2 regions of the Gemella sp. oral taxon 928 genome follow, and region 1 is predicted to be linked to the other one. Evidence: predicted binding sites of a transcription regulator. Region 1 holds the regulator's gene; the other holds the start of a gene.
What was found. The regulator CtsR, encoded in region 1, represses protease genes until heat stress. The targets are predictions, from matches to a motif close to ATGGTCAATAAAGGTCAAACA.
Positions count from the first base shown of each region.

Region 2: AXE85_RS04550 (ATP-dependent Clp protease ATP-binding subunit) is a predicted target of CtsR. The motif match lies at 3,498-3,518, and genes of this name have one in related genera.

Region 1 is NZ_CP014233.1:556,853-573,585, forward strand. It holds gene AXE85_RS02425 (UvrD-helicase domain-containing protein) at 1-649, shown strand, start outside; gene AXE85_RS02430 (6-phosphogluconolactonase) at 775-1,614, shown strand; gene AXE85_RS02435 (hypothetical protein) at 1,607-2,938, shown strand; gene AXE85_RS02440 (DMT family transporter) at 2,949-3,836, shown strand; gene rho (transcription termination factor Rho) at 3,971-5,245, shown strand; gene AXE85_RS02450 (VTT domain-containing protein) at 5,318-5,962, shown strand; gene AXE85_RS02455 (Gfo/Idh/MocA family protein) at 6,066-7,025, shown strand; gene AXE85_RS02460 (foldase protein PrsA) at 7,249-8,196, opposite strand; gene cls (cardiolipin synthase) at 8,260-9,777, opposite strand; gene gltX (glutamate--tRNA ligase) at 9,919-11,379, shown strand; gene rplM (50S ribosomal protein L13) at 11,599-12,036, shown strand; gene rpsI (30S ribosomal protein S9) at 12,056-12,448, shown strand; gene clpP (ATP-dependent Clp endopeptidase proteolytic subunit ClpP) at 12,635-13,243, opposite strand; gene AXE85_RS02490 (YjdF family protein) at 13,819-14,232, shown strand; gene AXE85_RS02495 (CtsR family transcriptional regulator) at 14,400-14,921, shown strand; gene AXE85_RS02500 (ATP-dependent Clp protease ATP-binding subunit) at 14,926-16,733, shown strand, end outside.
Region 2 is NZ_CP014233.1:1,003,116-1,019,848, forward strand. It holds gene AXE85_RS04535 (adenylosuccinate synthase) at 16-1,302, shown strand; gene AXE85_RS04540 (RluA family pseudouridine synthase) at 1,419-2,270, opposite strand; gene AXE85_RS04545 (threonine aldolase family protein) at 2,367-3,398, shown strand; gene AXE85_RS04550 (ATP-dependent Clp protease ATP-binding subunit) at 3,565-6,144, shown strand; gene AXE85_RS04555 (aspartate/glutamate racemase family protein) at 6,365-7,024, shown strand; gene AXE85_RS04560 (adenine phosphoribosyltransferase) at 7,170-7,682, shown strand; gene AXE85_RS04565 (insulinase family protein) at 7,703-10,564, shown strand; gene trmB (tRNA (guanosine(46)-N7)-methyltransferase TrmB) at 10,578-11,219, shown strand; gene efp (elongation factor P) at 11,344-11,901, shown strand; gene AXE85_RS04580 (MATE family efflux transporter) at 11,976-13,307, opposite strand; gene AXE85_RS04585 (TetR/AcrR family transcriptional regulator) at 13,329-13,916, opposite strand; partial or broken gene AXE85_RS04590 (GntT/GntP/DsdX family permease) at 14,179-15,573, shown strand; gene rpmB (50S ribosomal protein L28) at 15,687-15,875, shown strand; gene xerS (tyrosine recombinase XerS) at 16,079-16,733, shown strand, end outside.

The DNA.
Region 1 (16,733 bases):
TAAGGATAAAGATGAGATAATAAAAAAAGATAATAAAGAAATCAATTACTTGGAATTATCTAACCTAAATAAAATAACTACCGCTACAAAAGCTTTACAACGGGGTAATATTATTCATAAATTGTTTGAAAGAATAGTACAAAGCGTCTTTGAGAAAGAGGAAATAATTGATGTTCAATCGTATGTAGAAAATTTAGTTAGAACGGATAATATTATCTATAATATAAAAAATAAAACTTTATTGACAAAAGAAGAGTATAATCTAATAAATAACGAAGATGATTTAACTAAAGTAAAAATGTTTTTAGAAAGTGAAGTGATCAGTTTTGTAAAAGATGCAGATACTTGTGAAACTGAATTGTCTTTTACAACATTAAAAAAAGCAAAAGAGCTTTATAATGAAAGTGAAAGCAATATTGAGGTAATACTTCAAGGTGTTGTCGATTTGTTAATTAATATAGATGGGCAATATTTAATAATAGATTATAAAACTGATAATGTTTCAAAGAAAAACGGTGAAAGTATTTTAGAAAAACGTCATGGTGAACAGTTGAAAATATATAAAGAAGCGGTAAAAAAATATTATAATTGCACTGAGGTGAAGACTTACATCTATTCTTACACTTTATCAAAATTAATAGAAGTGTAGAAATCAGGTGAGTTACATTTTGTGAATTTTTGATAAAATCTGTAAATTTCTTCTCATTGTTACTATAGTCTAAATATGATATAATAGTTATTAAAAATAACCGGACTTTATTTGGAGGTGAAATAGTGAAATATATAGTTTGTAACAGTCAGACGGCGGTGCTTAATAGAATGTATGATGAATTTGAAAAATGTTTAGAAGATGGTGCTGTTGTGTCGTTGCCGGAACAAATAATCGGCACGCAATTTATGAATAGAATGGTGGATGATTATAATGCCGGAAAGTATCGCTATAAACATATAACTCTTGTGGGACAAAGAGAGTTTGCAGATATAGATATAGAAGAAGATTTTGGATTATATCGTTATCTTAGAAAAGAATTAATAACAAAATTAGATTTGGATGCTAAGAATATTTATTATCCAAAATGTTTGGATAGTGAAAATAGTGAAGATGATATTGCTAAATATGAAGAGATATTGGCAGAAAATATTGCTGATGTAGCAATAGTATTTTTAGGTGCGGAAGGAACGATACTGGATTATAAATATATGAACGAAGAAAATAAACGAGTTCATTTGTTGGAGTTTTCTAAGGAAGATAAAACGCAGTTACAAAAGTCCGGAATTCAACTTCGAGGAAATAAACTAATAAGTATCGGATATGAAAATTTACTATCAGCAAGAAGTTTATTTATAGTTGTTTTAGGAGCTGATAAAAGAGAGTATATGGTGGAGTTGTTTGAAAATGATCATGACGAACAAGAAACTATTTTATCACTTTTAAACGAGCATGATAATGTTTTTATTTTTACGGATAAAGAAGCAAGTTATAAATCGGAAGAAGAAGTAAATAGATTAATAAAACAGCGACAAAAACAGCTTTTAGCTAAACAACGTCGTGAAGAAGAAAAAGAAGCGAAAATTATAGAGAAAATACAGAGTGATGGAGAATATAATGAATGATTACCAGAGAATTATAAATTATGATTTCAATGATGTAGTTCTTGATAATAAGTTAGTAGTAAAATTTAAAATGAAAAAAACTTTTAGTGAATGGGACTTTATAAGTTTATTTTCACACAAACGTGGGGAGAGATTTATAATAAAAACACCTGATAGCAGAAGTTCTAAAATAGGAATAGGTTATGAAAAAACTTGGTTATTAGATTCAAATGATTTTTTGTCCAGTTTTGATAATAAAAATATTTTATCGGGTTTTGAAGAATTAAAAACACAGGTAACTTTTATTGATATTCATGAACATGATGAGGAATATTTCGGTTTATATGGCGGTGTTTCTGACGGTAGTAATAAAAGTACGCAGGAGTGGGTAGATTTTAGTGATACTTCTTTTGTAGTACCGGAAATTTTGGCTGTTTTTAAAGGGGACTTCGTATATTTCACCTTATTTTTTGATATGGAAGATGGTGTTGACTTTCTGGAGTTATGGCGAAAAAGAACGGAATTTTTAGAAAAATTGGTTTTTCAAGAAGAACCATTACTTAATGAACCTAAAATATCTGTAGTAAGAGATATTTATCCGGAAGTTTGGCAAGAAAATATAAGAAAAGCGTTATTAAAAATAGAACAAGGTGAGCTTAAAAGATTAGTATTACCAAGAAAAAATCAGATATTATTAGAAAATAGAACTTCACTTGCTGCTATAACAAAATATTTGCTTAATAAAAAGAGATATTTTATTGCATTTGAGATGAAAAAAAGCCTCTTTGTAACGACCAATCCTTTGGTATCGTTAGATGTTGATGATGAAGAATTAAAAGCGTACTTGTATTTAAAACAGGAAAATCTTTTTTCTGATAAAAGTGTTGTTATGTTTGATGAAAAGGATATATTTATCAGATACAAAGAAGAGTTTAAAGCTAAGTTTGAGAAAGATTTTGAAGTTTCGGATGACAAGATGTTAATGGGTAAAAAGTTAGATGTTTATGCTGTACTAAAAACAAGAATAATAAGTAAACAAAAGGCGATAAAGGCACTTAGTGTTTTATACCCGATTCCTCTATTAAAAGGTTATCCCGAAGTAGCTGCTGAAGAGTTTTTAAAAGAAAATTGTCCTACAGGATATGGTTTTTGGTATTCGCCTTTCGGTTATATTAATGCAAATTTAGATGCAAGGTTTTATACTTGCGGGAATACCATGATTGCATTAGAAAATATGATAACTTTATTTACCAGTATTTTATTATCAAAAGATGACAGTTATGATGAGGTTATAGAAAGAACAAATTCGATAGTAAGTTCAAGATTAAAATTATTTAATCACTAAGGAGGAAGTTATGAAATTAAGTACAATGCAAAAGGGTACTTTACTTACTATATCAGGAGCAACATGTTGGGGATTATCCGGGGTTTTAGGAGAATATCTTCTTAATATTTCTAAAATAGACTCTGTTTGGGTAATAGCTACACGTTTATTCTATGCGGGATTAATTTTATTAGCTGTAGTATTAATAAAAAATAAAAAGGTGACACTTAGAGTGTTTAAAGATAAAAAAGATGTTTTAAGGTTAATAAATTTTTCGTTTTTCGGTTTACTTATTTGTCAGGGAACATATTTTCTAGCAATAAAATATACCAATGCCGGAATGGCAACAGTTCTTCAATTTACAGGTCCGGTTATGATAATGGCATTTTATTGTGTTTTAAATAAACGTTTGCCGATGATCAGGGAAGCTGTAGCTATGATAACTTCATTGTTTGGTGTTGTTTTGATGGCTACTCATTTAGACTTTAATACATTATCTATTTCGGCAATCGGTTTGTTTTGGGGAATTTTCTCGGCGGTTGGGCTTGCCAGTTACAATATTTCTTCAATAAGACTTACCACAAAATATGGTGCAACAATCATAACTGCATGGGGACTTTTTATAGCGGGAACGATTGTTTATTTTGCGACAGGAAGTTATTATATACCGGCAGGATTTAGTTTAATTGACTTTTTATGTATAACCGGAATTGTCTTAATAGGAACTATCGCTTCATTTACCATGTATTTAGAGGGAATTAAATTAATTGGAGCGGTTACCGGTAGCATAATAGGTTGTTTTGAACCGATAGCGGCGATAATTTTTTCGTTTTTATTACTTGGAACAACATTCAGTAGTTTAGACTTGCTGGGAGCAGCCTTTATACTATCTGCCGTTGTGGTTTTAAGCAAAAGATAATACTTGCTTAATAAGAAAAATGAATATACAATAGGGTGAGAGTATTAGTAAGGTCTGATATTCTCATTATCACATTAAGGGGTAAATAAGTGTATTTTAACAATAATTATAAAAGAGAAAAGAGATTTTAACAAATGAATAATAATTATCAAACTTTTGACGATATGTATAAAAGTAAAACGACAAAGGAACTGACGCTTCTTGCAAAAAAACTAGGAGTTATTCGTTACTCTACCCTTAATAAAAAGGAATTAGTTCTTGCAATTTTAGAAAAGGAAATGGAAAAAGATAATAATTATTATATGACCGGTATTTTAGATGATATTCACCCGGACAACGGCTTTGGTTTTTTAAGGACGGTTAATTATAATAAAGGAGAAGCTGATATTTATGTTTCGGCATCACAAATAAGACGTTTTGAGCTTAAAAAGGGTGATGAAGTAACCGGAAAAGTTCGCCCTCCCAGAGAAAATGATAAATATTATGGGTTACTTCAAGTAGATGTTATTAATGGCGTTAATGCTGAAGAAATAAAATCACGCCCGCATTTTCAGGCGTTAACCCCTATTTATCCGGACAGTAAATTAGTTTTGGAAACTACAAAAGAAAAATTATCAACCAGATTTATTGATTTGGTAGCACCTATCGGTCTTGGACAACGTGGTTTAATAGTAGCGCCGCCTAAAGCGGGGAAAACTACTTTGTTAAAAGATATTGCCAATGCAATTAGAAAAAATTATCCAGATAAAAAATTAATTATTTTGTTGATTGATGAAAGACCGGAGGAAGTTACCGATATGGAACGTTCAGTAAAAGGTGCAGATGTAGTTAGCTCGACTTTTGATGAAACATCGGAAAATCATGTGAAAGTGGCAGAGCTTGTAATAGAGCATGCAAAACGTCGAGTAGAGTTGGGACAAGATGTTATTATTTTAATGGATAGTATTACACGCTTAGCACGTGCTTATAATATAGTTGAACCTAGTAGCGGTAAAGTGTTAACCGGAGGGATTGATCCGTCAAGTCTTCATAAGCCAAAGGCTTTTTTTGGAGCGGCACGTAATGTTGAAGGCGGTGGAAGTCTTACAATTATTGCAACAGCATTGATAAATACCGGTTCTCGAATGGATGATATGATTTTTGAAGAATTTAAGGGAACGGGTAATATGGAAATAGTTTTATCGCCTGAACTGGCATTAAGAAGGGTGTACCCTGCGATAGATTTTGCTAAAAGTTCAACCAGAAAAGAGGAGTTGTTATTAACAGAAGATGAAGTGAAAATTTTATGGCAAACACGACGAAAATTGGAAGACGTCAGTGAACCGACAATTGGTGTTTTAAATCATCTTAGAAAATATAACTCAAACAAAGATTATGTAGCAGAGATGAAGAAGTTTATTCGTGAATAGCTTATATTAATATTAGACAGTTATGCTAAGCTATGTTATAATCTATTTTATAATTGTTTTAGGAGGTTATGAGTGAACACGATAAAATTTTTAATTGATTTTGTGCTACATATAGATAAACATTTAGGTGAGCTTATGAATCAACATGGTCCATGGTGGTTATATGGAATTATATTTTTAGTAATATTTATAGAAACCGGTGTGGTATTTATGCCGTTTTTACCGGGGGATTCGCTACTTTTTGCTAGCGGTGCTTTGTGGGCGGCTACCGGAAATAATATTTTTTTATTGCTTATGCTATGTATTAGCGCAGCGGTAATAGGAGATAATTGTAATTATTTTATTGGAAGAAATTTCTCTGAATATTTGAAGAGCAGGTCATGGTTTAAAAAATTTGTTTCAGATGAGAACATAAAAGATGCCGAAAAATTTGTTGAAAAACATGGTGGGAAATCAATTTTTCTGGCAAGATTTTTTCCTATAATTCGAACTATAGTTCCTTTTATAGTAGGTGCCGGTAAAATGAAATATAGCAAATTCAGAACAATAGATTTTCTGGGTGGAACTTGCTGGTGTCTGCTGTTTGTTTCGGTAGGTTATTTCTTTGGGAACTTTGAAATTGTAAAGAAAAATTTTTCATTAGTGGTAATTGGAATAATTTTGATTAGTTTAGTACCGCTAATAATTGGAACATTAAAATCACGTAAAAAAGCATAGAAAAAAACTTCGTTAGAATCGCTACGGTTTTAATGAAGTTTTTGTGATTTTCTTTTAAATATAGTATATAATGAGATTATGAAAGACGACAAAGGAGATTAGTATGAAATTAGGAATTATTGGATCTGGAATGATAGTAAAGGATTTTCTTAGCATAGCAGATGAGTTACCGGAAATAGAATTAGAAGCAATAGTAGCACGAAATAGAGAAAATCTGGAAAAACTTAGTAAAGAATATAAAATAAAAAAAATATATACAAATATAGATGAATTTTTGACTGATAAAGATATTGATACTGTTTATGTAGCTATACCAAATAATATTCATTATAGTGTTGTGAAAAAAGCTTTATTGGCAAATAAAAATGTTATTTGTGAAAAGCCTTTTACATTGTATTATGAAGAAGCAAGAGAGTTATTTGAATTAGCTGAAAGTAGAAATTTAATTTTGATAGAAGCTATAACAAACCAATATTTAAAAAATTATTATGAGATAAAAAAAGCTGTAAAAGAAATAGGAGAAGTAAGACTGATTGAATGTAATTTTTCTCAGCTGTCATCTCGTTATAAGGATTTTAAAGAAGGGAAAATAGCACCTGTATTCAGCGAAGAACACGGTGGCGGTGTTCTTAATGATTTGAATATTTATAATATTCATTTTATTGTCGGGATTTTTGGAGAACCTCAAACCGTAAATTATTTTCCTAACATTATTAATGATATAGATACTTCGGGAGTTTTAGTTTTAATTTATGAAAAATTTAAAGCGGTATGTATAGCAGCAAAAGATACCTTTAATAATAGTTATGTTAATATTCAAGGGGATAAAGGTTTAGTACAGGTAACAGGTTCAACTAACGAAGTGTCAAACTATAGCTTAAAAACTAAGGATATAGTTAAGGATAATATTAATGATAACAGTCATAACCACAGAATGTATGCTGAATTTAAGAAAATTTCACAGGTAATAACGCAAAGAGATTTTGCATTTGTTAATAAACAAAAAAGACATAGTTTGTCGGTAATGAAGGTGTTGGATAAAGCCAAAAAATCAATCGGATAAAAATATAAAAAATTTCTTTTAAAACATCTCCGATTTATCACATGTATAAAAAACATTGGATAGATGCTGTATTGATTGATAATTCAACTATAACGTTTGTAAAAAAATTGCATTCATATTACAAATAAAAAACAATTAAAATTTGAAATACCCTAAAAAGTTAGATTTTTTGGTTGTCTAACTCTTTAGGGTATTTCAGTTTTAATTAGCTGGGATTTTTAAATTATTGACCTGATTGTCCTGAAGTGTTTCCTTCTAACATAGATTTAATGTAAGATTCAACATCGCTGTTGCTAGATTTTACATTATATTCTTCGAAAATATTTTTAAGTGCTTTACTTACTACTGTTGGATCGCTTTTTACAGCTTCTTCTGCTAATTTTTCTTCAAGTGATGGTTTTAATTCTTCAAAAGTAGAATCTTTTGTATCTAATAATTTGATTATGTGATACCCGAATGAAGTTTTAACTACATCTGAAGTTTTTCCTTTTTCAAGAGCATAAGCAGCTTCTTTAAATTCTTTAACGAAAGAGTTATCTTCTTTAGAAGACCAACCTAAATCGCCGCCATTAGAGGCATTAGCTGTGTCTTTAGAGTTTTCTTTAGCAAGTTTAGCGAAATCTTCTCCGTCATTAACTTTTTTCAGAATTTCTTCAGCTTTTTTCTTAGCGTCTTCATCGCTCAGTCCATTAGGGTTTGATTCACTTTTAACACTTATTAAGATGTGTGCAAGGTGATATTGATGTTTATTTTTTTCGTAACTTTGTTTTATTGTTTCATCGTCAACACCGTTGTATTCGTTAATCATAAGTGTTTGAGCAGCTTTAACCTTAAGGCCGTCTTTATATTTATCAAGGGTGAAACCTTGTTGTTTTAATAATTGTTCAAATTTTTCTTTTCCACCGTATTGCTCTTCAGCTTTTTTTAGTTTTTCATCAATGGCTTTGTCATCAATTTTTCCTTTATATTTATCTAAAAGAACTTTTTGAATCATCATGCTTGTTGCCGTTTTAGATAATTGGCTGGAACCAATGCTTTCTACTATATCTTTTTCTGTAACATCCCCGGCTTTACTAGAGATGTATTTTGTTCCGCCAGAAGAACAACCTGCTAAACCAATAACAGAGATACTAAGAGCTACAGGTAAAATAGCTTTTTTTAATTTTGTCATTAAAATTTCCTCCATAAGTTAATAACTATTTACAAATATAACATATCTTTTATTTAAAAACAACTAAAGAATAGGTGATATTAATCTTGCAAATGCTTCTTTAATTTTAATAATAATACTACGTTCTTGGTATTTTGAATATGAAACCAAAATAGATTTATCAATATCTTGTAAAAATATTTTTCTGAATGTATTTGTAGTTTGATAATCATAAATAAAGGCATTCATTTCAAAGTTCAATTTAAAACTACGATAGTCAAAGTTGGCGCTACCGATACTGGCAACTTCATTATCTATTATAATCATTTTTGTGTGGATAAAACCGTTATCATAGATATAAGTTTTTGCTCCGAAAGATGCTAATTCTCCAATATAAGAATAGGTAGCCCAATATACAAAAATGTGATCGGGCTTATTTGGAACCATTATTCTTACATCTATACCGGAAAGGATAGCCATTTTTAATGCGTTCATAACACTTTCATCAGGAATGAAGTATGGTGACTGTATATAAATATACTTTTTAGCACGTGAAATCATTTGGAGATAACCATATTTTATTTTTTCAAGTTTACTATCTGGTCCGCTTGATACTATTTGTATAGGTGTATAATTATTTACATGAGTAGCTATAAAGTCAGGTCTTAGACTTAATTGTTCGGCTTTTTTAGATGATTGAGAGTTCCAATCATCAATAAAACGATATTCTAAAGATCCTACAGCTTCGCCTTCTATACGAAGATGTGTATCACGCCAATAACCAAACTTTTTATCCAGCCCTAAATATTCATCGCCAACGTTAAAACCACCGGTATAACCAATTTCACCATCGATAACAACAATCTTTCTATGATTTCTATAATTCATACGAAAGTTTATTATCGGTAATTTTGATTTAAAAAAACTTTTTATTTTAGCATTATTTTTAGTTAAATTTCTCAAAGATGATATGCTGAGTTTTCTAGAACCGATGTCATCATACAAAATATAAACGGCAACTCCTTCTTTTAGTTTTTGTTCAAGAAGTTTAAAAAGTTGTTTACCTATACCATCTTTTTTTAAAATATAGTATTGGATATGGATATAATTTTTAGCGTTTTTTATATCTTCAAATAGTAAATCAAATTTTTCTTTACCGTCGGTTATAATTTTAATTTTATTATTTTTTGATAAAAATGCCTTATCTGTTTCATAATTCAATTCAATTAAATTTCTATATTTATGTATAAGTTGTTCATCTTTTGTAATTTCATATGGTGTTGTTCTATTCAACAGTCGTTCTTGATATGAAATTTTTTCTTCATCTGAGAAAGGGAAAATTTTTTCTCGATATATGGGACGTCCAAATATCAAATATAAAATAAACCCTAGATAAGGAATTAAAAATAATACCAAAATCCAAGCCCATGATGAAGATGCTGTTTGATATTCCAAAAAAACAATAGAAAATGCGAGTATTGTATTAATAATTAAAAACAATGTTAAGAGTAAATCAAAATTAATATTATTAAAAAATGTTGCAATTAAATCTATTACATATGATAAATTTATATTTAATATATTAAAGTTTGTATAATTCATAATATAACACTCCTAGTTAAATATTAACTTAAAATGTGGAAAAAGTCTATTAATAATATTTTTTTCGCATTGAAAAGAAGTAGTTACCTATGATATAATATTTAGTGTTATAATTTTAGAAAAAAGCGAAAGGAGATAACTATGAAAAAAGTAAGAGTACGATATGCACCATCTCCAACAGGAAATCTTCATATTGGAAATGCACGAACAGCATTATTTAATTATTTATTTGCTAAACATTACGGAGGGGACTTCGTTTTAAGAATAGAAGATACGGATTTTAAACGTAATAAAGAAGAAGGAGAGCGTAGTCAACTCAAATATATGAATTGGCTGGGTCTTGATTATGATGAAGGTATTGGAAAGGAAAAAGAATTCGGCCCATATCGTCAATCAGAACGTATTGAAATTTATCAAAAATATGCAAATCAACTTTTAGAAGAAGATAAAGCGTATAAATGTTACATGACTGCTGAAGAATTAGAAAGAGAACGTGAAGAGCAAATTGCAAACGGTTTGCCGCCACGTTACAGCGGAAAACATGCCCATTTAACTAAAGAAGAACAAGAAGCATTTGAAAGAGAAGGAAGAAAACCATCTATTCGTATTCGAGTTCCTCAAGATAGAGTATATAGTTTCGACGATATGGTAAAAGGTGAATTATCGTTTGAAGGGAAAGATTTTGGTGATTTTGTTATTGTAAAAAATGATGGAGTAGCAACATATAATTTTGCCGTTGCCGTTGATGATCATTTAATGGAAATATCACATGTATTACGTGGTGATGACCATGTATCAAATACTCCAAAACAATTGGTAGTTTACGAGGCATTAGGGTTTGAAGCGCCACGTTTTGGGCATATGACTTTAATTGTTAATGAAAACAAGAAAAAATTATCAAAACGTGACGAAACTATTATTCAATTTATTGAACAATATGACGATTTAGGATATTTACCGGAAGCATTGTTTAATTTTATTACACTGTTAGGTTGGTCACCGGAAGGAGAAGAAGAAATCTTCACAAAAGAAGAGTTTGTAAAAATTTTTGATGAAAAACGTTTAAGTAAGTCACCGGCATTTTTTGATAACAATAAATTAACATGGATAAACAATCAATACATCAAAGCACAACCTCTTGAAAGAATAGTAAATTTGGCGTTACCATTTTTTGTTAAAGAAGGGGTGGCTACCGAAGAAGAAGTAATTACCAATAAGGCATGGTTTGAGAAGCTTATTTCGCTATATCAACCACAGATGAGTTACGGAGCGGAAATAATAAGATTAACAAAACAATTTTTTACTCAAGATATTAAATTTGATAAAGAAGAATTGGAAATATTAAAACAAGAAACTACAAAAGTAGTATTTGAAGATTTCTTGGACAAACTTGATTCAATTGAAGATTTTACCGCAGATAACATAAAAGTTCTAATCAAATCAATTCAGAAAGATACAGGAGTGAAAGGTAAAAACTTATTTATGCCTATTCGAATCGCATCAACCGGCTCAATGCATGGTCCGGAGTTAAATACAAGTTTAGAATTATTAGGTAAAAAACGTGTAGGAACACGTGTAAAATTGGCATTGGAATTATTATAAAAGAAGAAGACAGAGTGTTGTGAGTGTTGAAATTGCAATACCTGTCTTACTCATTGATTGGGGAAAAAATATATAACAAAAGTAAAGAAAATAACTTGACATTTACTTTTAAATACGATATTATATCTAGTGATATTGTTTATATATCTTCACGAGTAAGCCCCGGAAAACTTAGTCGTTATGACAGATTTAAAACAACATCTAGGAGGAAAACAAGACATGCGTCAAACATATATGGCAAAGCCATCAACTGTAGAAAAAAAATGGTATGTAATCGATGCTGAAGGACAAACTTTAGGTCGTTTATCATCAGAAGTAGCTTCAATTTTAAGAGGGAAACACAAACCTACTTATACACCACATATCGATACCGGTGATAATGTTATCATTATCAATGCTGAAAAAATTGTGTTGACTGGTAAAAAATTATCTGATAAAGTTTATCGTCGTCACACAATGCACCCGGGTGGATTAAAAGAAAGAACTGCCGGATTAATGGTGGAAAAATATCCGGAAGAACTTTTAGAGTTATCTATTAAAGGTATGTTACCAAAAAATACTTTAGGTAGAGCTCAAGGTATGAAACTTCATGTTTATCGTGGAGCAGAACACCCACATGCAGCACAAAAACCGGAAAAATATGAATTACGTGGTTAATATAGGAGGAAATAATTAAATGGCACAAGTAGAATATCGCGGTACAGGACGCCGTAAAAGCTCAGTAGCACGTGTAAGATTAGTACCTGGTACAGGGAAAGTTGTTATCAATAATAGAGAAATGCGTGAATACTTACCATTAGAATCATTGGTATTAGATTTAATGCAACCTTTAGAAGTTACATCTACTACAGGAAATTATGACGTTTTAGTTAACGTTAAAGGTGGAGGTTACACCGGACAAGCCCAAGCAATCCGTCATGGTATTGCTCGTGCATTATTAGAAGTAAATCCGGAATATCGTAAAGATTTAAAACCGGCAGGATTACTAACTCGTGACCCTCGTATGAAAGAACGTAAAAAATACGGTCTTCGTGGTGCGAGACGTGCTCCTCAATTTTCAAAACGTTAATATTTGGTCTTATACACCAACGTCAAAACACCGAAGTTTTTTCTTCGGTGTTTTTTACTTATATATTATTTTGTTTATTTAGCCAATATATAGCTATGGATAAAGAGTAAACTATAAATATAATAGAAAGAAAATAGGTCAATTATTCTTCCGATTTTTTAGTTGTTTTTTTAGTTGTTGCTTTTTTTATTTTTTCTTTTTTTGCAGTTTATTATTTTCCGGATACATAACTTTATCAACTAAACCGTATTCACAAGCCTCTTCTGCAGTTAGATAGTTATCACGTTCTGTATCACGTTCGATTGTTTTGATTGTCTGACCCGTTCTATCGGCTAATATTTTGTTTAGTTTTCCACGCGTTCTCAAAATATGTTTAGCCGCTATTTCTATTTCTGTTGCTTGTCCTTGTGCTCCACCAAGTGGTTGATGAATCATTACTTCTGCGTTTGGAAGTGCGTAACGTTTCCCGATTGTTCCGGCTGTCAGTAAGAATGCTCCCATACTTGCAGCCATACCCATACAAATAGTTACAACATCACATTTTATGTGTTGCATTGTATCATAAATTGCAAAACCTGCTGTTACACTTCCACCCGGTGAATTAATGTAAAAGTAAATATCTTTTTCACTGTCTTGTGCTTCTAAAAATAATAACTGACTTGTAATTGAATTTGCAACTTGGTCATTTACATCAGAACCAAGAATAATAATTCTATCTTTTAATAATCTTGAGTAAATATCGTACGCTCTTTCTCCTTGAGATGTTTGTTCTATTACCGTAGGAATTAGATTCATTGTGTTTCCTCCTAAATTTATATTTCACTTGATATTATATATCAAAATTGGTCAATGTGCAAATTTAAATAGTTATAATTTTGGAAATCTGAGAGCAGAAAAGAAGTGAAATTTATTGTATTTTTATTACAATTATTTTTAATATATATTTTTATAAAAATAATATAATACATTGTTTTAATTATAATAAATATTTTTTAATGTTTCCGCTTGCAGAAAAATAGTAAAAGGGGTATAATAAAAACGTGAGAAATAGTATTACTCAGTTTAGAGAAATGATGCTATGTGGTTAATTTGTATATTATACGTTATTGTCATAGAATTAACCCAATGCTTTAATAAGGATAGAAACAAGGGAGTAAACAAGCTAAGAGCATTTTCAACTTAGGAAATGTTCTTTTTTGCTGACAAGAAAAATAGTTAGATGTTATAATAAATATATAGAAAAAAGATAAAAACACAGTGCTGGTTGGTAGTCCAGCCGCAGAGAATATTTGGAAATCAAGTATCCACTGTAAGTAACCTGCCTCCTTGGTTGTCCATTCTTTTTTATAAAAATTAAAGGAGGATGTTTGATGAACCGTTTGTCAATTTCGTGTAATATATTTTTTGGTAATTCTTATTGGATTGGTGTTTTTGAAAGGGTTGAAGATGGAAAACTTTCAGCAGTTAAGGTGACTTTTGGAAAAGAACCGAATGACAAAGAAGTATATGAGTACATAATTAATCATTATACCAAATTTAATTTTGGTTCAAGCGTAACGACCAAGAAAAAAGTAAAAATAAAAAATCCTAAAAGATTACAGCGTGCTGTAAAAAAATCTTGTAATAAAACATTTTCATCAAAATCACAACAAGCACTGAAATTACAATTTGAAGAATATAAAAAAGAACGCAAGAAAAATTGTTCAATACAAAGAGAGGAGCGTAAAAAATATTTATTTGAACTAAAAAAGCTTAAAAGGAAACGAAAGCATAGAGGTAAGTAGCTTCTATGTTTTTATTTTTTTGAGATAATATTACAAATGTCAGTGTAAAATAATATATACATTAATTTTCAATTATGTTATTTAGTATCCGTTGTAATTGCAACTAAGACACTTTTATAGTATAATTTATTTAAAGGTCAATTTTAGTCAATAAAGGAGGTGGGCTTATGAATAATAATATGACAGATATACTTGAGCAATATATTAAAGAATTATTCAATAAATCTACAGAAGACTATATAACAATAAAAAGAAGTAATGTAGCCCAAAAGTTTGACTGTGTTCCCTCACAGTTAAATTATGTGATAAAGACCCGCTTTACACCTGAGCATGGTTTTATTATTGAAAGTAAACGTGGAGGTGGAGGTTTTATTCGTATTACGAAAATCACATTACACACAGGTACAGACTACTTGGACTATTTAATTGATAATTTACCTACTGATATAATAGAAATAGATGAAGCCATTCGTATAACAAAAATTTTATTAGATAAAGAATATATCGACAAATTTGACTATAATCATTTTATCAATAGTGTAGAAACGGTAACTGATGTTCATAATCAATTTCTTGAGTTGGCAGCTAGTGATGAGGTTGCACAAAAGATGCAATATGCCACTAAAGCACAATTAAGAAATTTAACGATTAAATTTTTAACAAATATAAAATACAATAAGAGAGGGTAATGCAATGTATATAAGATTTAATGAAACTGCCCTTATAGTTTTGACAACAGCAAAAGAAGAAGCGAATGATTTTGGTGTTAAAGCTGTAGGAACTGAGCATTTATTATTGGCGATGTTGAGTTTAAGTAATACACTTTCTTGTAAAACATTAAATAAATATGGTGTATATTATGATGACTTTAGGAAAGATGTATTAGATTTTTATGAAAATGAGCTTGAAGGAACGGATTTTTATCGAAATGTTTTGATGAAAATTGATTATACAAACGGTGCGGTAAGAACGATAGAAAAAAGCCAACAGTTTGCTGATGATACATCAAGTTTTGTCGTAACCAGCGAACATTTATTGTTATCATTGTTAAATGAACAAAATAGTACGGCAGTTAGATTATTAACCGATAAACTTAATATAAACACCGATGTTCTAATAACAGAATTATTCGAATTAGTTAAACAAAGCCAAGGATTATTCTCAAAATTATTTGATGGTTTTAAAAAAGTGGATGTAGTAGAAGATAATTCTGAAAAAACAAAAATATTAAATAGTTTGGCTAAAGATTTAACGAAAGATGCGTTAGATAACAAACTTGATCCGGTGTTAGCACGTGACAAAGAAATTACACGTATGATTGAAATATTAAATAGGAGAACAAAAAATAATCCGGTACTGATTGGAGAACCGGGTGTCGGTAAAACTGCAATAGTAGAAGGATTGGCGCAACGAATTGTTTCACAAGATGTACCAAGTAATCTACTAGGTAAACGAGTTATGGTCTTGGATATGGGATCTTTGCTAGCTGGTACGAAGTATCGTGGTGAATTTGAAGAACGTTTAAAAAATATTATTTCAGAAATTGAAGAAGCGGGGAATATTATCCTCTTTATTGATGAAATTCATACTATTATCGGAGCAGGTGGTACTGAAGGAAGTGCGGATGCATCAAATATTTTAAAACCGGCACTATCGCGTGGCATAATCCAATGTATTGGAGCGACAACAACAGAAGAATATCGTAAATATTTTGAGAAAGATGCTGCATTAGAACGCCGTTTTCAACCTATTAAAGTTGAAGAACCGGATATAGAAAATGCAATTATGATACTAAAAGGTTTAAAACATAAATATGAAGAACATCATAATGTTGAAATATTAGATAAAGCATTAGAAACGGCGGTTAAACTTAGTTCAACATATATTCCGGATCGTTGTTTGCCGGATAAAGCGATAGATTTAATTGATGAGGCTTGTTCAAAAGTTAAATTGCGTTTTTACAAATCACCGGAAAAATTAAAACAATATGAGGAAGAATTAAGTCGTTTAAATAAAGAAAAGGATAGAGCTGTAATTAATCAAGAATTTGAAATAGCTGCAAAAAAACGTGATGAAGTAAATAAAATTATTCAAAAAATTGAACAATTCAAAATTTCATGGCAGGATAATTTAACAAAAGAAAAAATTCAGATTAATGCAGATCATATCGCTGAGGTATTAGCAGGTTGGACAGGTGTTCCGGTAACGAAATTAACAGAAACGGAAAGTGAAAAATTACTAAAACTCGAAGAAATTCTACATAAGAGAGTTATTGGGCAAGATGAAGCCGTTACAAGTTTAGCAAAAGCTGTTCGCCGTGCAAGAAGCGGTTTTAAAGCAGAAAATCGACCGATCGGTAGTTTTATTTTCCTTGGGCCTACGGGTGTCGGTAAAACAGAACTTGCAAAAAGTTTATCGGAAGCACTATTTAGTTCAGAGGATAATATGATTCGTATAGATATGAGTGAATATATGGAATCACATTCAATCAGTCGTTTAAT
Region 2 (16,733 bases), 450 kb from region 1:
CAGGAGGCACAACTAATGTCAATAATTGTAGTAGTAGGTTCACAATGGGGTGATGAAGGGAAAGGTAAAATCACCGATTTTTTAGCAGAGCGTGCTGATGTTATAGCACGTTATCAAGGTGGTAACAATGCAGGACATACAATTAAGTTCGACGGTAAAACTTATAAACTACAACTTATTCCATCCGGTATTTTTAATGATGAGAAATTATCTGTTATAGGTAATGGTTTAGTAGTTGATCCGAAATGGATTTGCGGTGAAATTAACCGTCTAAAAGAAAGTGGTGTAACATGTAACGGTTTAAGGATTTCTAACAGAGCACATGTAGTATTGCCATATCACTTGAAACTTGATGAAGTAGAAGAAGCAAGACGTGGGGACAACAAAATAGGTACTACTAAAAAAGGTATCGGGCCATGTTATGTAGATAAGTATAAACGTTGTGGAGTACGTATTGCTGATTTATTAGATAAAGAATTATTTAAGAAAAAATTAGAACAGAATCTGAAAGAAAAAAATGAAGTATTTGAAAAAATTTACGGTGTTGATGGTTTTACAGTTGAAGAAATTTTTAACGAATATTTTGAATACGGAAAACAGTTAGCACAATATGTTACCGATACATCAAAAGTGTTAGGAGATGCTCAGAAAGAAAGAAAAAATATTTTATTTGAAGGAGCACAAGGGGTAATGCTTGATATTGACCATGGGACATATCCTTATGTTACATCATCAAATCCAAGTGCCGGCGGAATTACTATAGGTAACGGTTTTGTTCCGACAAACGGTTTTAAAGTCCTTGGCATTTGTAAAGCATACACTTCTCGTGTAGGTGACGGACCATTTCCAACAGAATTATTTGATGAAGTTGGGGATACAATTCGTGAAGTGGGACATGAATATGGAACGGTAACAAAACGTCCACGTCGTATAGGTTGGTTTGACACTGTTGTAATGCGTCATTCAGCACGTGTGTCAGGTATGACAAACTTATCGGTCAACTGCCTTGATGTATTGTCAGGTCTTAAAGAAATAAAAATCTGTACAGCTTATGACTATAAGGGAGAAATTTTAACAGAGTATCCTGCAAATGAAAATATTATAAAAGATTGCAAACCAATTTACGAAACATTATCAGGTTTTAACGAAGATATTACCGGTATATCATCATTAGAAGAACTACCTACCAATGCAAGAAAATATTTAGAAAAAATTGAGGAATTGGTGGGTGTAAAAATTTCCGTATTTTCAACCGGACCAGATAGAACACAAACGCACTTGTTAGAAGATTTGTGGAAATAAAAAATTAATGTAATTGTATGGTAAATACGAGATATAAAAAGGAAATCAACCTCTAAAACTTATCTAAGTTTTAGAGGTTGATTTTAAAGAATAATCTCATATAAATTTTATACACATTATAAATAAAATTCATCTTCTAATTGTGACATAATAGTAATATTTTTATTAGTAATCGGGTGTTTAAATTCGACTTTGAATGCTCCTAAATACATTTTATCGTATTTATATCCATCATTAGAATACAATCTGTCACCTATAATCGCCGATTTTAAATGTGCTAGATGAACACGAATTTGATGAGTTCGTCCTGTATCCAATGAAAGTGTAATAACATAACGTTCATTACCTATTTTTTTACAGTTAAGAATATGAGTTACTGCTGATTTTCCGTTATGAACAACAACCATTTTATTTTTTTCACGTCTATCACGACCGATATTTGTTTTAATAGTCTGCGGAGTGAGATTATTTTTTATTAACGCATTATAATAACGTTTTATTAAGCGTTGTTCCAACATTAAATCAAGTTTTGCCTTTACAAAAGGGGTTTTAGCAAAAATAACAAGTCCACTCGTATCAACATCTAAACGATGTATCGGCTCAAGATATATATAATCACTAATCAAGAAGTTAACAAGTGTATCATTTTCTACATCAATATCATTAGGGTGCGTTTTCATTCCAGCCGGTTTCGATACTACAAGAAAATAATCATCTTCATATTCTTTAATAATATCTAATGAAGTATTTACGATATATTTTGATTGTACAAAAAATATATTAATAATTAATATATCATCTTTTTTTAACGGTGTATTTAAAGTTGCAGGTTTTTTATTAATTATTATAGTTTCTTTATTGTGATGGCTATTCATGCGAATGGCGTGAATATTTTTTTTAGATAATTTTAGGAAAATTTTTAGGTATTGTTCTACATTTTGGTAACTATGTAAAATTTTAAAATTCATATTATACTCTTTCTACTGTTTATTGATTAATAAGTTTATTTATTATATAATATTTTTTGGATGATATAAACTAAAAAGGATATAAGGAGATACTAAATGACATTATTTTTTGTAAATGATTATGGAAGAGGTGCTCATCCAAAAATATTAGAGCAACTTACCCAAACAAATTTAGAATCAGAATATGGTTATGGAATGGATAGTTATAGTGAACTAGCAAAAGAAAAAATTCGACTTGCATGCGAAAAAGAAGAGGCTGAAATTTATTTTTTAGTCGGTGGAACACAAACAAACGCTGTTGTAATAAAATCTTTACTACGTTCTTATGAGGGAGTAATTGCAGCAAATACAGGACACATCAGTACCCATGAAGCAGGCGCAATTGAATACACAGGACATAAAGTAATAGAACTACCTAATTATAATGGTAAATTAAGGGCTGAAGATGTGGAAGAGTATTTTGATACATTTGGCAAAGATGCCAATCTTATGCATATGGTAAAACCCGGTATGGTTTATATCTCATATCCTACGGAATACGGAACACTATATAATAAAGAAGAATTAACAGCACTGCATACAGTATGTAAAAAATATAATGTACCTTTATTTGTAGACGGCGCACGTTTAGGTTACGGTTTAATGGCTAAAGAATGTGATATAACATTTAAAGAATTTACTGACTTGTGCGATGTTTTCTATATCGGAGGAACAAAAGTAGGAGCATTATGCGGAGAAGCGGTTGTTTTTACTAATAAAACCATAATACCGGCAAATTACATAACAATTATTAAACAAGCAGGGGCATTGTTAGCTAAAGGTAGACTTCTTGGTGTACAATTTGATACATTATTTACCGACAATTTATATTTTAATATAAGTAAACATGCTATCGAAATGGCAGAGTTATTGAAAAAAGGTTTAAAAGATAAAGGTTATAAATTCTACATTGATTCACCTACTAACCAACAATTTATTATTATGGAAAATAGTAGAATGGAAAAACTTAAAAAAACCGTTCAATTTGCAAAATGGGAAAAATATGATGATTCACATACAATTATCCGCTTCGTCGTAGATTGGTCAACTAAAAAAGAAGATGTAGAACAACTAATAAAAATATTATAAAATGTAAAAATTAAAAATTAAGCATTAATTTTGCTTAATTTTTAATTTTTTTTTAAAAAAATCATTGTCAAAAAAGGTCAAAAGTGATATAATTGGATTAAGGTCAAAAAAGGTCAAAATAATTGATCTTTTTTACTAAATATAAAATAATTTAAGGAGATTTACTATGGATATTAATAGTTTTACAAATAGTGTTAAAGAAATATTAGCAAAATCTTCACAACAAGCAATAGAGAAAAAAAGTCAAAGTATTACGAGTGAAATGTTTCTTTACGAAGCATTATCTGGTAATAATTTATATAGTGATATATTAGGAAGAATAAATATTGATAAAGCAGGATTATTGAACGATTTAAAAAATGAAATCAATAAAATAAGTGCCGTAGACGGAGAGAATATACAATATGGTGGTTATTTAAGTAATGATTTAAATGTTTTATTAGTAGAGGCTGATAAATATAAAAACAAATATGAAGATAAATTTATCTCATGTGAGCATATAGTGCTGGCAAGTTATGTAAAAAATAGTATTGTAAAAAAATATGTGGATAAAGTAGCAACATTAAAAGAATTGTCAATTATAATTGATGATATCAGAGGAGGGAAAAAAGTAATGAATGAAAATCCTGAAAATAATTACGAAGTATTAGAAAAATATGGTCGAGATTTGGTAGACGAGGCGAAAAACGGTAAAATTGACCCTGTTATCGGACGTGATGAAGAAATACGTAATGTAGTACGAATTTTATCACGTAAAACAAAAAATAATCCTGTGTTAATCGGAGAACCCGGTGTAGGTAAAACGGCGATAGTAGAAGCATTAGCACAGCGTATTGTTCGTGGTGATGTACCGGAAAGTTTAAAAAACAAAACAGTATTTGAGTTAGATTTAACCAGTTTGGTAGCCGGAGCTAAATATCGTGGTGAATTTGAAGAACGTTTAAAAGCCGTATTAAAAGAGATTAAAGAACAAGAGGGGAAAATTATATTATTTATCGATGAAATTCATATGTTAGTCGGAGCCGGTAAAACTGACGGCGCGATGGATGCGGGTAATATTTTAAAACCGATGTTGGCGCGTGGAGAATTGCACTGTATAGGGGCAACCACTCTTAATGAATATCGCCAATATATCGAAAAAGATTCAGCGTTAGAACGTCGTTTCCAAAAAGTATTAGTTAAAGAACCGACTGTAGAAGACACTATTTCAATTTTACGTGGTCTTAAAGAACGTTTTGAAGTTTATCACGGAGTAAAAATTTCTGATAGAGCAATAGTAGAAGCCGCCGAATTATCTAATAGATATATAACCGATAGATTTTTACCGGATAAGGCTATCGATTTAATTGACCAAGCATGCGCAACAATAAAAACGGAAAATTCTTCTAATCCTGCTGAACTGGATACTATTAATCGTAAAGTGATGCAATTAGAAATTGAAGAAAAAGCACTAAGTAGTGAAGATGATGAAATTTCACAAAAACGTTTGTTACACTTACGTGAAGAATTAGCAAATTTAAAAGAAGAACAAAATGCTTTACAATTACAAGTTGATAATGAAAAAGAAAAATTATCGGCAGTTAAAAATTTACGTGAAAAAATTGATAAGGTAAAATTGGAGCTAGAACAAGCACAAAATAGCTATAACTTAGAAAAGGCATCAGAGTTGCAATATTCTACCTTGCCAAAATTACAACAAGAATTAAATGAATTGGAAGAAAAGTCGAAAACAGAAGAATATAAACTTTTAAAACAAGAAGTAACAGAAGATGAAATCGGTTTTATCGTAAGCCAAATGACAGGTATTCCTGTAACACGTTTGGTCGAAACAGAAAAAGAAAAATTACTACATTTAGCAGATACAATCCATAAAAAAGTAATTGGTCAAGATGAGGCGGTAGAGAGCGTTACAAATGCAATCTTACGTTCACGTGCAGGAATTGCAGATCCAAATAGACCAATAGGTAGTTTTTTATTCCTTGGTCCAACCGGTGTAGGTAAAACAGAACTAGCTAAAGCATTGGCGCTTAATTTATTTGATGATGAAAAAAATATCGTTAGAATAGATATGAGTGAATATATGGAAAAACATTCAGTAAGTCGTTTAATAGGAGCACCTCCGGGATATATTGGATATGAAGAAGGAGGACAATTAACAGAAAGTGTTCGTCGTAATCCATATAGCATTATTCTAATGGATGAAATAGAAAAAGCTCACCCTGATGTGTTTAACATCTTGCTTCAACTACTGGATGAAGGTACGTTAACAGATTCTAAAGGTGTTGTCGTAGATTTTAAAAATACTATAATTATAATGACATCAAATATAGGCTCATTAGAACTATTAGAAGAAGTTAAAGATGGACAAATTAGCGAGCAAACACGTAAAAATGTAACTAATCAACTATATGCTTACTTTAAACCGGAAATTCTAAATCGTATGGATGATATTATTATCTTTAAACCGCTTACTCAGGATAATATTAAAGGTATAGCAAATAAATTATTAAATGAGTTGGTTGTTCGTTTAGAAAATAAAAATATTATATTAACTTATACAGATCATGTGGCAGAGTGGGTTGCAACAGCAGGTTTTGACATAAAATTTGGTGCAAGACCGCTTAAACGTTTCATTCAAAGTCAAATTGAAAATAAACTGTCAGTAGAATTAATTCGCCATGGTATTGAAGATGGTATGGAGATTAAACTTGATTATAATAATGAATTATTAATTAATATAAAATAATATAAAAATAATTTCATTATATCGGAGATATTTAGAAATATTTATCTCCGATTTTTTATTAGATAAATCAATTAATATTATAAATTAAAACAGATGTGGTATGAAATTATAGAATAAGTATAAAAAATGGATTTCTCTAAATTATGAATTTTACTTTTATTTTTTTATCTTTTTATAGTATAATCATATCAACGATTAATCATAAGTTAGGAGGAATATTATGAAAATAGCAGTTATGGCAGGAACACCAGTTGATACAAATTTGGGAGCAGAATTATTAAAAAAGCATGGTTATAATAATCTTGTTGCCATACCAATATCGAAAAATCCGATTGAACAAACAACATTTCAAGCAATGAAAAAAATAGAAAAAGAAAAAATAATTATTGGATATATTAAAAAGTTAAAAATTCAAAATTGTACTAAAATTTTTGTTTATTGCAACTCACTTAGTTCCGCTATTAATTTTGATGAATTATCAAAGAAATACAATGTAACAATAATAACTCCTATGCAGATGTATCGCACTCTTGGGCTTGAATATCGTAATCTAGCGGTTATAACAGCTAATTCTCACGGTTTAGTAGGCGTTGAAAATAATCTTTATGTCGCTAATCCCGAATTAAAAATATTAGGGATAACAATGTTAGAACTTGTCAAAGCAATAGAGGAAAAACAAAAACCTGATGAAATAGTTACTAAATTTAACTTTATACATTTATTAAATTATTTTGAACAGATGCAGGTCGAAGCAATTGTGTTAGGATGCACACATTTTCCTTATATAAAAAATGAATTAAAAAAAATAACGTCATTACCTATTATTGATGTAGGTTTATATATGGTGAAAAAACTAAAGATAAATACTTCGAAAAAATAACATATCAATATAACTTGCCGCTTTGTCAATTAAATAATATTTTTCGTATACCGCCTTATTTTTGGCACTTGTTAAATTGCTTATTTGCTTAAAATATAGTATAATGTATTAGTTAAGAAAACTTTTAGGAGAACAAGTAAAATAGATGAATTTAGAAAAATATATTTCAATCGTAGAAGATTGGCCAAAAGAAGGAATAAGTTTTAAAGATATTACAACATTAATGGCAGATGGTGAAGCCTATAAATATGCAACTGATCAAATTGTTAACTATGCAAAAGAAAAAAAAGTAGATGTAGTAGTCGGACCGGAAGCTCGTGGTTTCATTATTGGTTGTCCGGTTGCATATTCATTAAAAATAGGATTTGTTCCGGTGAGAAAACCTAACAAACTTCCACGTGAAGTAATTAGCTATAAATATGATTTAGAATATGGAAGTAACACATTAACAATGCACGCCGATGCTATTAAACCCGGGCAACGTGTTTTAATTACCGACGATTTACTTGCAACCGGCGGTACTATTGAAGCATCAATAAAATTAGTAGAACAATTAGGAGGAATTGTAGTAGGTATTGCATTCTTAATTGAATTAGACGGTTTAAACGGAATGGATAAACTAAAAGATTATGATGTACTTACATTATTAAAAATGTAATCTACTACTAAAATATTAATATGACATTTGAACTAAAAGAAACAAAATATCTTAAGAATATAAATACCAATGCCTATGTTTATGAACATAAAAAGACAAAGGCAAAATTAATTTTTCTGGAAAATGAGGACATAAACAAAAGTTTCAGTATAGCATTTAAAACTATCCCTTATAATGACAATGGTATTTTTCATATTTTAGAGCATTCTGTTTTATGTGGTTCAGAGAAATATCCGGTAAAAGAACCTTTTGTAGAATTACTAAAAGGTTCTTTTAATACATTTTTAAATGCTTGGACATTTCCTGATAAAACTATGTATCCGGTAGCCTCTAAAAATGACAAAGATCTTGAAATTTTAACTGATATTTACCTAGATGCTGTCTTTAATCCAAAATTAAAAACAAATAAGAATATTTTATCTCAAGAAGGATGGCACTATCATTTAGAAAGTGTTGATGATAAATTAACTTATAAAGGTGTTGTTTATAACGAAATGAAAGGTGCTTATTCTTCTGTTGATGAAGTCCTTGATGACTATATATCACAAGCGTTGTTTACAAAAACACCTTATCGTTATTCATCCGGCGGTAAACCGGAAGCCATTCCCAGTATTACATATAAAGAATTTATTGATACATATAACTATAATTATCATCCAAGTAACAGTTATATTGTTCTTTACGGTAATTTAAAAATTGATAATTATCTTATAAAAATTGATAATTATTTAAATAATTATGAGTATAAAGATTACAGTAATTATCAAATAATCTCACAAAATGAATTTTCTGATAAAGTCTTTAGACGTACTTATTTTAATGAAAAAACTAATAATAAAGGGTATGTTGCATATAGTTATATATTGGGAGATAGCAATAACAGCATAGAAATAGATAATATAGATATTATTGATGATATTTTATTGGGAAGCAGTAATACGGAATTTAGAAAATATTTTATTGATAATAATATTTGTGAAGATGTATATAGTTACTTGCATAAAGATCGCAAAGAAGCTGTATATAATATTATCTTTAAATATGTAGATGATAATCAGCTTAGTAAATTAGATAAACTTTATAAAGATACCTTAAGTAGAATAATAACAGCCGGATTTGATTACGAACAAGTTCAGGCTACAATTAATAAAAAGAACTTTTCCGTTAAAGAGGAAATTAACAAAACCGGCTCTCCTAAAGGAATATCTTATGCCGTAAAAATTATGCGCGCTTGGAATTATGGATACGATCCGTTAGATAGTTTTGATATTGATAAAGTTATTAATAATATACAGAAAAACTGCGATAATAAACACTTTGAAAAAATAGCCAAAAAATGGTTATTAGATAATGAAAAATCAAGTATAGTTGAACTTTTACCGGTTGATAAAAAAGAACAAACGGAAAAAGATCTGGTCTCTTATCAGAAAACTTTATCTGCTGAAGAAATAAATGACATCATTAAAGAAACAAACGATTTGAAAGTTTGGCAAGAAACACCGGATAGTGAAGAAAATTTGAGAAAAATAAAAAGTGTTGATGCAAAAACTGTAGAATTAAAAAATCCACTGGAAAAAACTGAGATTGAAATATTAAAAGATGTTACATATTCACATTTTGATACAGTAACTAACGGCATTTCTTATTCAAGATTATTATTTAATATAACGGACTTTACCATACCACAGTTACAATATTCTTCGCTATTAACTTATTTGTTATTTAATCTAAATACTAAAAATAAAACAGAATCCGAAATAATAAAAGAAATTGATTTCAATTTAGGTAATATTAGTTCAAGTATTGAGATTTTTAGAGAATTTGAAAGTGAACGTTGTTCAATTAATTTTATAATAGGGACAAAATATCTTGTAGAAAAATCAAAAAAACTATTTGATATTTTAGAAGAAACTACTTTAAACTTTGATTTTGAAAATAAAACATCTATATATAATGTACTATTAGAGCTTAAACTTATGCTTGAAAATAGATTTAAACAAGCAGGGCATAGTTTCGTATCAAAACGACTTATCAGTTATTATACCGTTCAAGGTGCTTTGGCTGAACAGATTTCAGAATATAATTTCTATTTATTTATCGAAAATTTAGTAGCTAATTTTGAAACTGAGTTTGAGAATATAAAAGAAAACCTAGAAAATATTACCAAATTAATTTTTAACAGTTCACGACTTTTAGTTAATTTTGTTGGTAATGAAAGAGAATATAAAAACTTTAAAAAAAATATTTCTAAATTAGTAAAAAAATTTCCAAACAATATTAATGATCAAGGTGGATTTAAAGTTGAATTAAAAGATAAAAATTATTCAGAAGGTTTTTATTTTGACACATTGGTTCAATATGTAGGCGTTGGTTATAATATTAGTAGCTATTCCGGAGCATATTTGGTATTACGTCATATATTAAACCTTGATTATTTATGGAATAATGTTAGAGTTAAAAATGGTGCTTACGGTGCCGGAATGATTATTAATAATTATGGAAATTTCGGTCTGTGGTCATACCGTGATCCGAATTTAGAGGAAACCTTAGAAACTTATTATAATATTTATAATTATATTAAAAATCTTGAAATAGATGATAAAACTTTAAATAAATACATTATCGGTACACTTAACACTCTTGATACACTTATGTCACCAAATGCAAAAGCATATTATTCTTTAACTAAATATCTTACGAACAGTCCAAAGGATTTTTATGAAAAAATTGTTAATGAAGTCAAAAATACTACGGTTTCAGATTTACGCCAAATTGCAGAAGAATTTGAAAATATTAGATTTTCGCATAAATGTATTATAGGTTCAAAAGAAAAAATAACTGAAAACAAAAAATTATTCAATAAAATAATAGAATTAAACTAAGAAAGGAATATGAATGAGAGTTCGTAACAGATCAAATTCAAGAGAACGTCTTGAAAACAGCCCCTTAGTATTTTTACAACCAAAGGATAACAAGGGAAAATGGAAAAACATTTTTGGAAACAACAATCCTATACATCTGGAAATAGGAAGTGGAAAAGGGAAGTTTATTCACACATTAGCGGAAAAATATCCAAATATTAATTTTATCGCAATGGAATCACAACAAACTGTACTTAGCTTTTTGCTGGATAAGATTGAAGAAACATATCGAGATAATCTAAAACTTATTTCAGGGAATGCAGAAGATTTATTAGATTATTTTGCACCATTTGAAATAAGTAAACTATATTTAAATTTTTCAGATCCATGGCCTAAGACACGTCATGAAAAACGACGTTTAACATTTAGTAAATTTTTGGAACGTTATGAAATTATCTTAAATAATAAAAAGACTATTGTCCAAAAAACTGATAATCAAGGGCTATTTGAATATAGTCTTATGAGTTTTGCAAAAAATGATTTTACTTTTGAAAAAATATCGCTGGATTTGACAAACAGTATATATGAAGAAGATAATGTTCACACTGAATATGAGGATAAGTTTATCCAAAAGGGTAATAAAATTTACATGGTAGAAGCCGTAAAAGAAAATTAAATTAAAAAATTATGTTGCACTTTACATATTTTTATTTATGTAAAGTTAACTATAAATTTAGTATTGATTAAATAAAAGAAATTAATTATAATAATAATTAGTAATATTCAAAGGAGATTTAAAAATGATTTCAGTAAATGATTTTAAAACCGGTGTTACTATTGAAGTTGATGGTAACATTTGGAAAGTGTTAGAATTTCAACACGTTAAACCGGGAAAAGGAGCTGCATTTGTTCGTTCTAAACTTAGAAATATGAGAACCGGTGCCGTAAATGATAAAACGTTTAGAGCAGGTGAGAAAGTTGCCAAAGCACAAATAAACAATCAAAAAATGTCTTATCTATATTCAACAGGTGATGCTTATGTGTTTATGGATAATGCTACTTATGAACAAATAGAAGTACCGGAAGAAAACCTTACTCATGAGTTGAACTTCTTAAAAGAAAACATGGAAGTTTCGATTTTAATGTTTGGAGATGAAATTTTAGGAATTGATTTACCAACAACAGTTGAATTACTTGTTACAGAGACAGAACCGGGTGTAAAAGGGGATACAGCACAAGGTGCTTCTAAATCTGCAACAGTAGAAACCGGCTATACATTACAAGTACCGTTATTCGTAAAAGAAGGAGATATATTAGTTATCAACACAGCAGAAGGTAACTATGTATCAAGAGCATAATTATTGTACAAAAATAACCATTTGTAAATTCAAATGGTTATTTTTGTATGTACAATACCTTAATAATACGGATTTTAATTAAATTTTTTTATTGTTTTTAAATATGTGAGCATACCTAAAACAACGATTAAAATATCTATAACCGGCGTTGTAAACCAAACTGCTTTAAGACCGAAAAACATTGGTAATATTATCATCGCAGGTACAAATATTATAACTTGTCTTAACATTACCAAGCGTCCGGCAGATTTTGCATCACCAATCGCTTGGAAAAATGTTAGTAACATTATCATTACTCCATATAAAATGAAAGCACTATAAAGTATTCTAAAACTTGTTACTCCATTTATTAAAGAATTTCCTGTTAAACCAAAAAGACTTAATAGTGGTTTAGTAAAAATAATTGATGGTATCCAAAAAATAGCAGCTAACACAATAGAGTAGATTGTAAATATTTTAAAAATTGATCTGACTCTATCATATTGTTTTGCGCCGAAATTCGCTCCTATTGCCGGTTGTAGTCCTTGGCTCATACCCCAAATTGGAATAAATGAAAATGCCAATATTCTTAATGAAGCTGCCATTATTGATCCGGCTTCATCTTCACCGTACCTGAATGCTTGATTGTATAATAAACTTTGCTGAATAATAGTTAAAACCTGCATTAACATCGCAGATACTCCAATAGAAAATACTTCTTTATAAATACTGGTTTCACTAATAATTTTATTAATTTTAACAGTATTACTTTTATATTTAAAATAATAAAATGTGATAATTGCTTGAATTATTTGTGCTGTAATAGTTGCAATGGCAGCACCTTCAATTCCTCTATCTCCCATTGATATCATAAATATAGGGTCTAAAATAATATTAATTACAGCACCAATTCCCATAATTAGCATTGCTCTTTTCATTAATCCTTCACCACGCATAACCATATTGGCTGCCTGAGCAAAATTGACAAATAGAGAACCTATAAATATAATTTTTAAATAACGCGTAGCTAAATCTAATATATTTCCGCTTGCTCCTACCAAACTCAAAAATTGTTTTGAAAATAAAAAACCTATAATTGTTATAATAACTGACAATAGAATAACCCAATAAAGTAAATTATTCATAATTTTATCGATAGTGTTTTGATTTCTTTCTCCTATAGCACGAGATAAGACAGAGGCGGAACCTACACCGATTAACGTTGCAATTCCTGTATTAAAGTATGTAAAAGGCATTGCAACACCTACAGCGGTCATTGCATCTTGCCCTAAAAGTTGTCCTGCAAATATACCATCCATTAAAGGATATAATCCTATAACAATCATTCCAATAATTGCGGGGATAGATAATTTAACCATAATATTAAGTGGAGTAGCAGTTAGTAACTCCTTACTATTTTTATCCATATTTATCATTCCTTTCATTGATTATTTTATAATAATATTTTTTGTTAAATATGATTCAATCATAAATTCTAGCTGGTTTCTATTTTTTATAAAATTTTTTCTAATATCAATTAATTCGCACCCTAGCACTGAAGTATTAATTATACACGTAATAAATTCAAGTATTTCATCAAGAGAACAAATACAATCAATTTTCTCAAAAAATTTTTTAAGGCTATTTATAGAATCTTTTTTTAATTTTTCAAAAAGTTTTTTTAAACTTTCATCTTCATTTAATTGTTGTAAAAACATAACATACAATGGTGTAAATTCATTATCAGCCAACATTTTGTCAACTATTAATTCTGCTAATAATTTATTTGTAACTGTATTATTATTAATTTTTTCAAACATAATATTTTTTCTGTAGATATTCCCTTCTATCATTATATCGTAAAGTATTTCGCCTGTACTCTTATAATGGTGGTATAGACCGCCAATAGACATTTCAGAAGCAACTACTATATCTTGCATAGTAGTATTTTTAAATCCTTTTTCTAAAAATAATTCTTTTGCTATATCTTGTATAAATTTTTTTCTTTCTTCTTTTTTTAATCTTTTTGCCGACATAATATTTTCCCACTTATAAATTTTTATTATACCGAGATTATCCTCGGTAATGAATTGATTATATAATAACATATTTTTTTTTAATTTACAAGTTAGTAAAGCGAAAAAAGTTTTCCAAAGTGAAGTTATTAAATAATAAAATAATGTTTATAGTAAAATGATCTAAATGTTAATTAATATTAAATTACTTATCAATTCAATTTTTAGAAACGTTTTTGAAAAAATGTTATAATAAACTTTATAAAAATTTTAAGGAGTGAGTATGTTAAAAAAAAATAAGTTATCTATTATTAGCATATTATTTTTAATAATATCAACAGTGCTTATATTAAATAATTCAATACGGTTATTTACGGTTTTTATTGGGATTATAGCATTGATTATATTAATAACTAAATTAAACGTTGAACCGTTTATATCTATTTTATTAATTTCAATTATTCTAGGATTAATTCTCGGATTATCACCGATAGAAATTATTGATACTGTAGAAAAGGGGAATGGTGTATTACTAGGTCATCTATCACTTATTTTAGGATTAGGGGCTATGTTGGGTTCTTTACTGAATACTTCAAAAGTAGCAGAAATTACCGCAACACGCTTAATTGACTTTTTTGGTGTTAAAGGTATTCAATGGGGTCTTATTGTTGCCGGTATGTGTATTAGTTTTTCATTATTTTTTGATGTAGCATTTATTTTGATTATTCCAATAGTTCTCAATATTGCAAAACACTAAAATGTCAATAAACTTTGGTTAGCACTTCCTACCGGTATCTCTATTTTAACAATACATGCGTTATTTCCACCACATCCCAGTCCAAGTATTATAGTAAAAAGTTTTAATTTACAAATCACTGAAGTTATGTACTATGGTTTAATAGTGGCTATTCCAACGGTAATAATAAGTGGTGTGTTATTAACTAAAATTACTCTTACTAGTTCAGAGCAAAAAACAAAGCAAAAAAATGAATTGAGTTTTGATAATACTGATAGTAGCATTAGCTTTTCTATTTCTATTTTTATTTTATTACTGCCGGTTATTTTAATAACAATACCACAGTTGATAATATCAATGATAAGTCTACCAAAGACGGTAAATTCATATTTGAAGTTGATTTCTAATCCTATTTCGGCTCTTATAATCACTCTTATCATAGCAATAGTAAGATTAGGAATAATGAGAGGGCAAAAAATTTCTCAAATTTCTAATGATTTAACCCTATCTGCAAAATCTATAGCAACAGTGTTATTAATTAATGGAGCAGCAGGGGGGTTAAAACAGATTTTAATAGATGCAAAGGTTACTGAAGAGATAGTTAGTATAACATCAAAACTTAATATTTCAGTATTACTTATTAGTTTCGTGGTTGCTGCGATATTAAGGATTACTCTAGGAAGCAGTACGGTATCTGCTATCACAACATTGGCAATAGTAGAACCGATGATTAATAGTATAAATTATCCTGCAACTTTGGTTATGCTTAGCATTGCAGCTGGAAGTATGTTTTGTTCTCATGTTAACGATCCGGGTTTTTGACTATTCAAACAATATTTAAACCTTGATTTAAAGTCAACATTTAAGACATGGACTTTTGGTACAAGTGTCGCCAGTATAATTGCGTTTGTAATAGTTTTATTATTGGTTCAATTCAGTTAATTTAAAAATTATAAACAATATCACTTGCTATACGTGTTAGTATATGGTATATTATATTTTGTGTATGTAGTAAATGTTATGAATAAACTATTTCCAAAAAGGAGGATTAATTCATGGCAAAAGTTTGTTACGTTACCGGACGTAAAGCACGTTCAGGAAATACTCGTTCACATGCGATGAACGCATCAAAAAGAAAATTCAAAGCTAATCTACAAAAAGTAACAATTTTAGTAGATGGACAACCTAAAAAAGTTTGGGTTTCTGCTAGAGCTTTAAAATCTGGAAAAGTTGAGCGTGTATAATTAGCAATAGACTTTAAACTATCTAAGATTATCTTAGGTAGTTTTTTACTTTGTAATCTTAAATTTTGAGGTATTAAAATTTGAAATTAAAAATCTAATAGTGATTAAAAGAGTTGAAAAAATAATTTATATATATTATAATATAATTGTTCGCATAATACATATTATATGCATAAATTATTGTGTAAAGGAGAAATATAATAGTGGTACGCAATCAACGTGATTATTACCGTCAAAAAATAAATAAACTCATTCCTGAATTTCCTGATTATATTGAGGATTTTATTGATACTTATTATTATATTTTATCGCCACTTACGTTGCATAGATATTTAGAAACATATAAAAATTTTCTTTCTTGGTTAATTAGTGAAACTATTTCTCATGCTGATATAATTAAAAATGTAGAACTCTCTACATTAGAAAATATCTCAAAAAAAGAAATGGAAAGTTATTTTAAATATCTTTCTCGTGAAGCAATAAACGGTAAATATCGTACACAAACAACAATAAACAATTATAAAGCTGCTATGCGTTCTCTTTATAAATTTCTTACTGTAACGAGTGAAAATGAACAAGGGCGTGCTTATTTTGAGCGTAATGTTATGCTTAAAATACCTATTACACGTGTTAAAGAAACATTATCTTCACGTTCAAAAAAAATATCAGAAAAAATTTTTCTTGATTCGCAAGATGAAGAATTTCTTGATTTTGTCGAAAATCAATATGAAAATACACTTTCTAAACATGCTAAAATATTTTTTTTACGTGATAAAACAAGAGATATAGCTATCCTCACCCTTTTCTTAAAAAGTGGTATTCGTGTTAATGAGTTGGCTAATCTTAAAGTGAAAGATA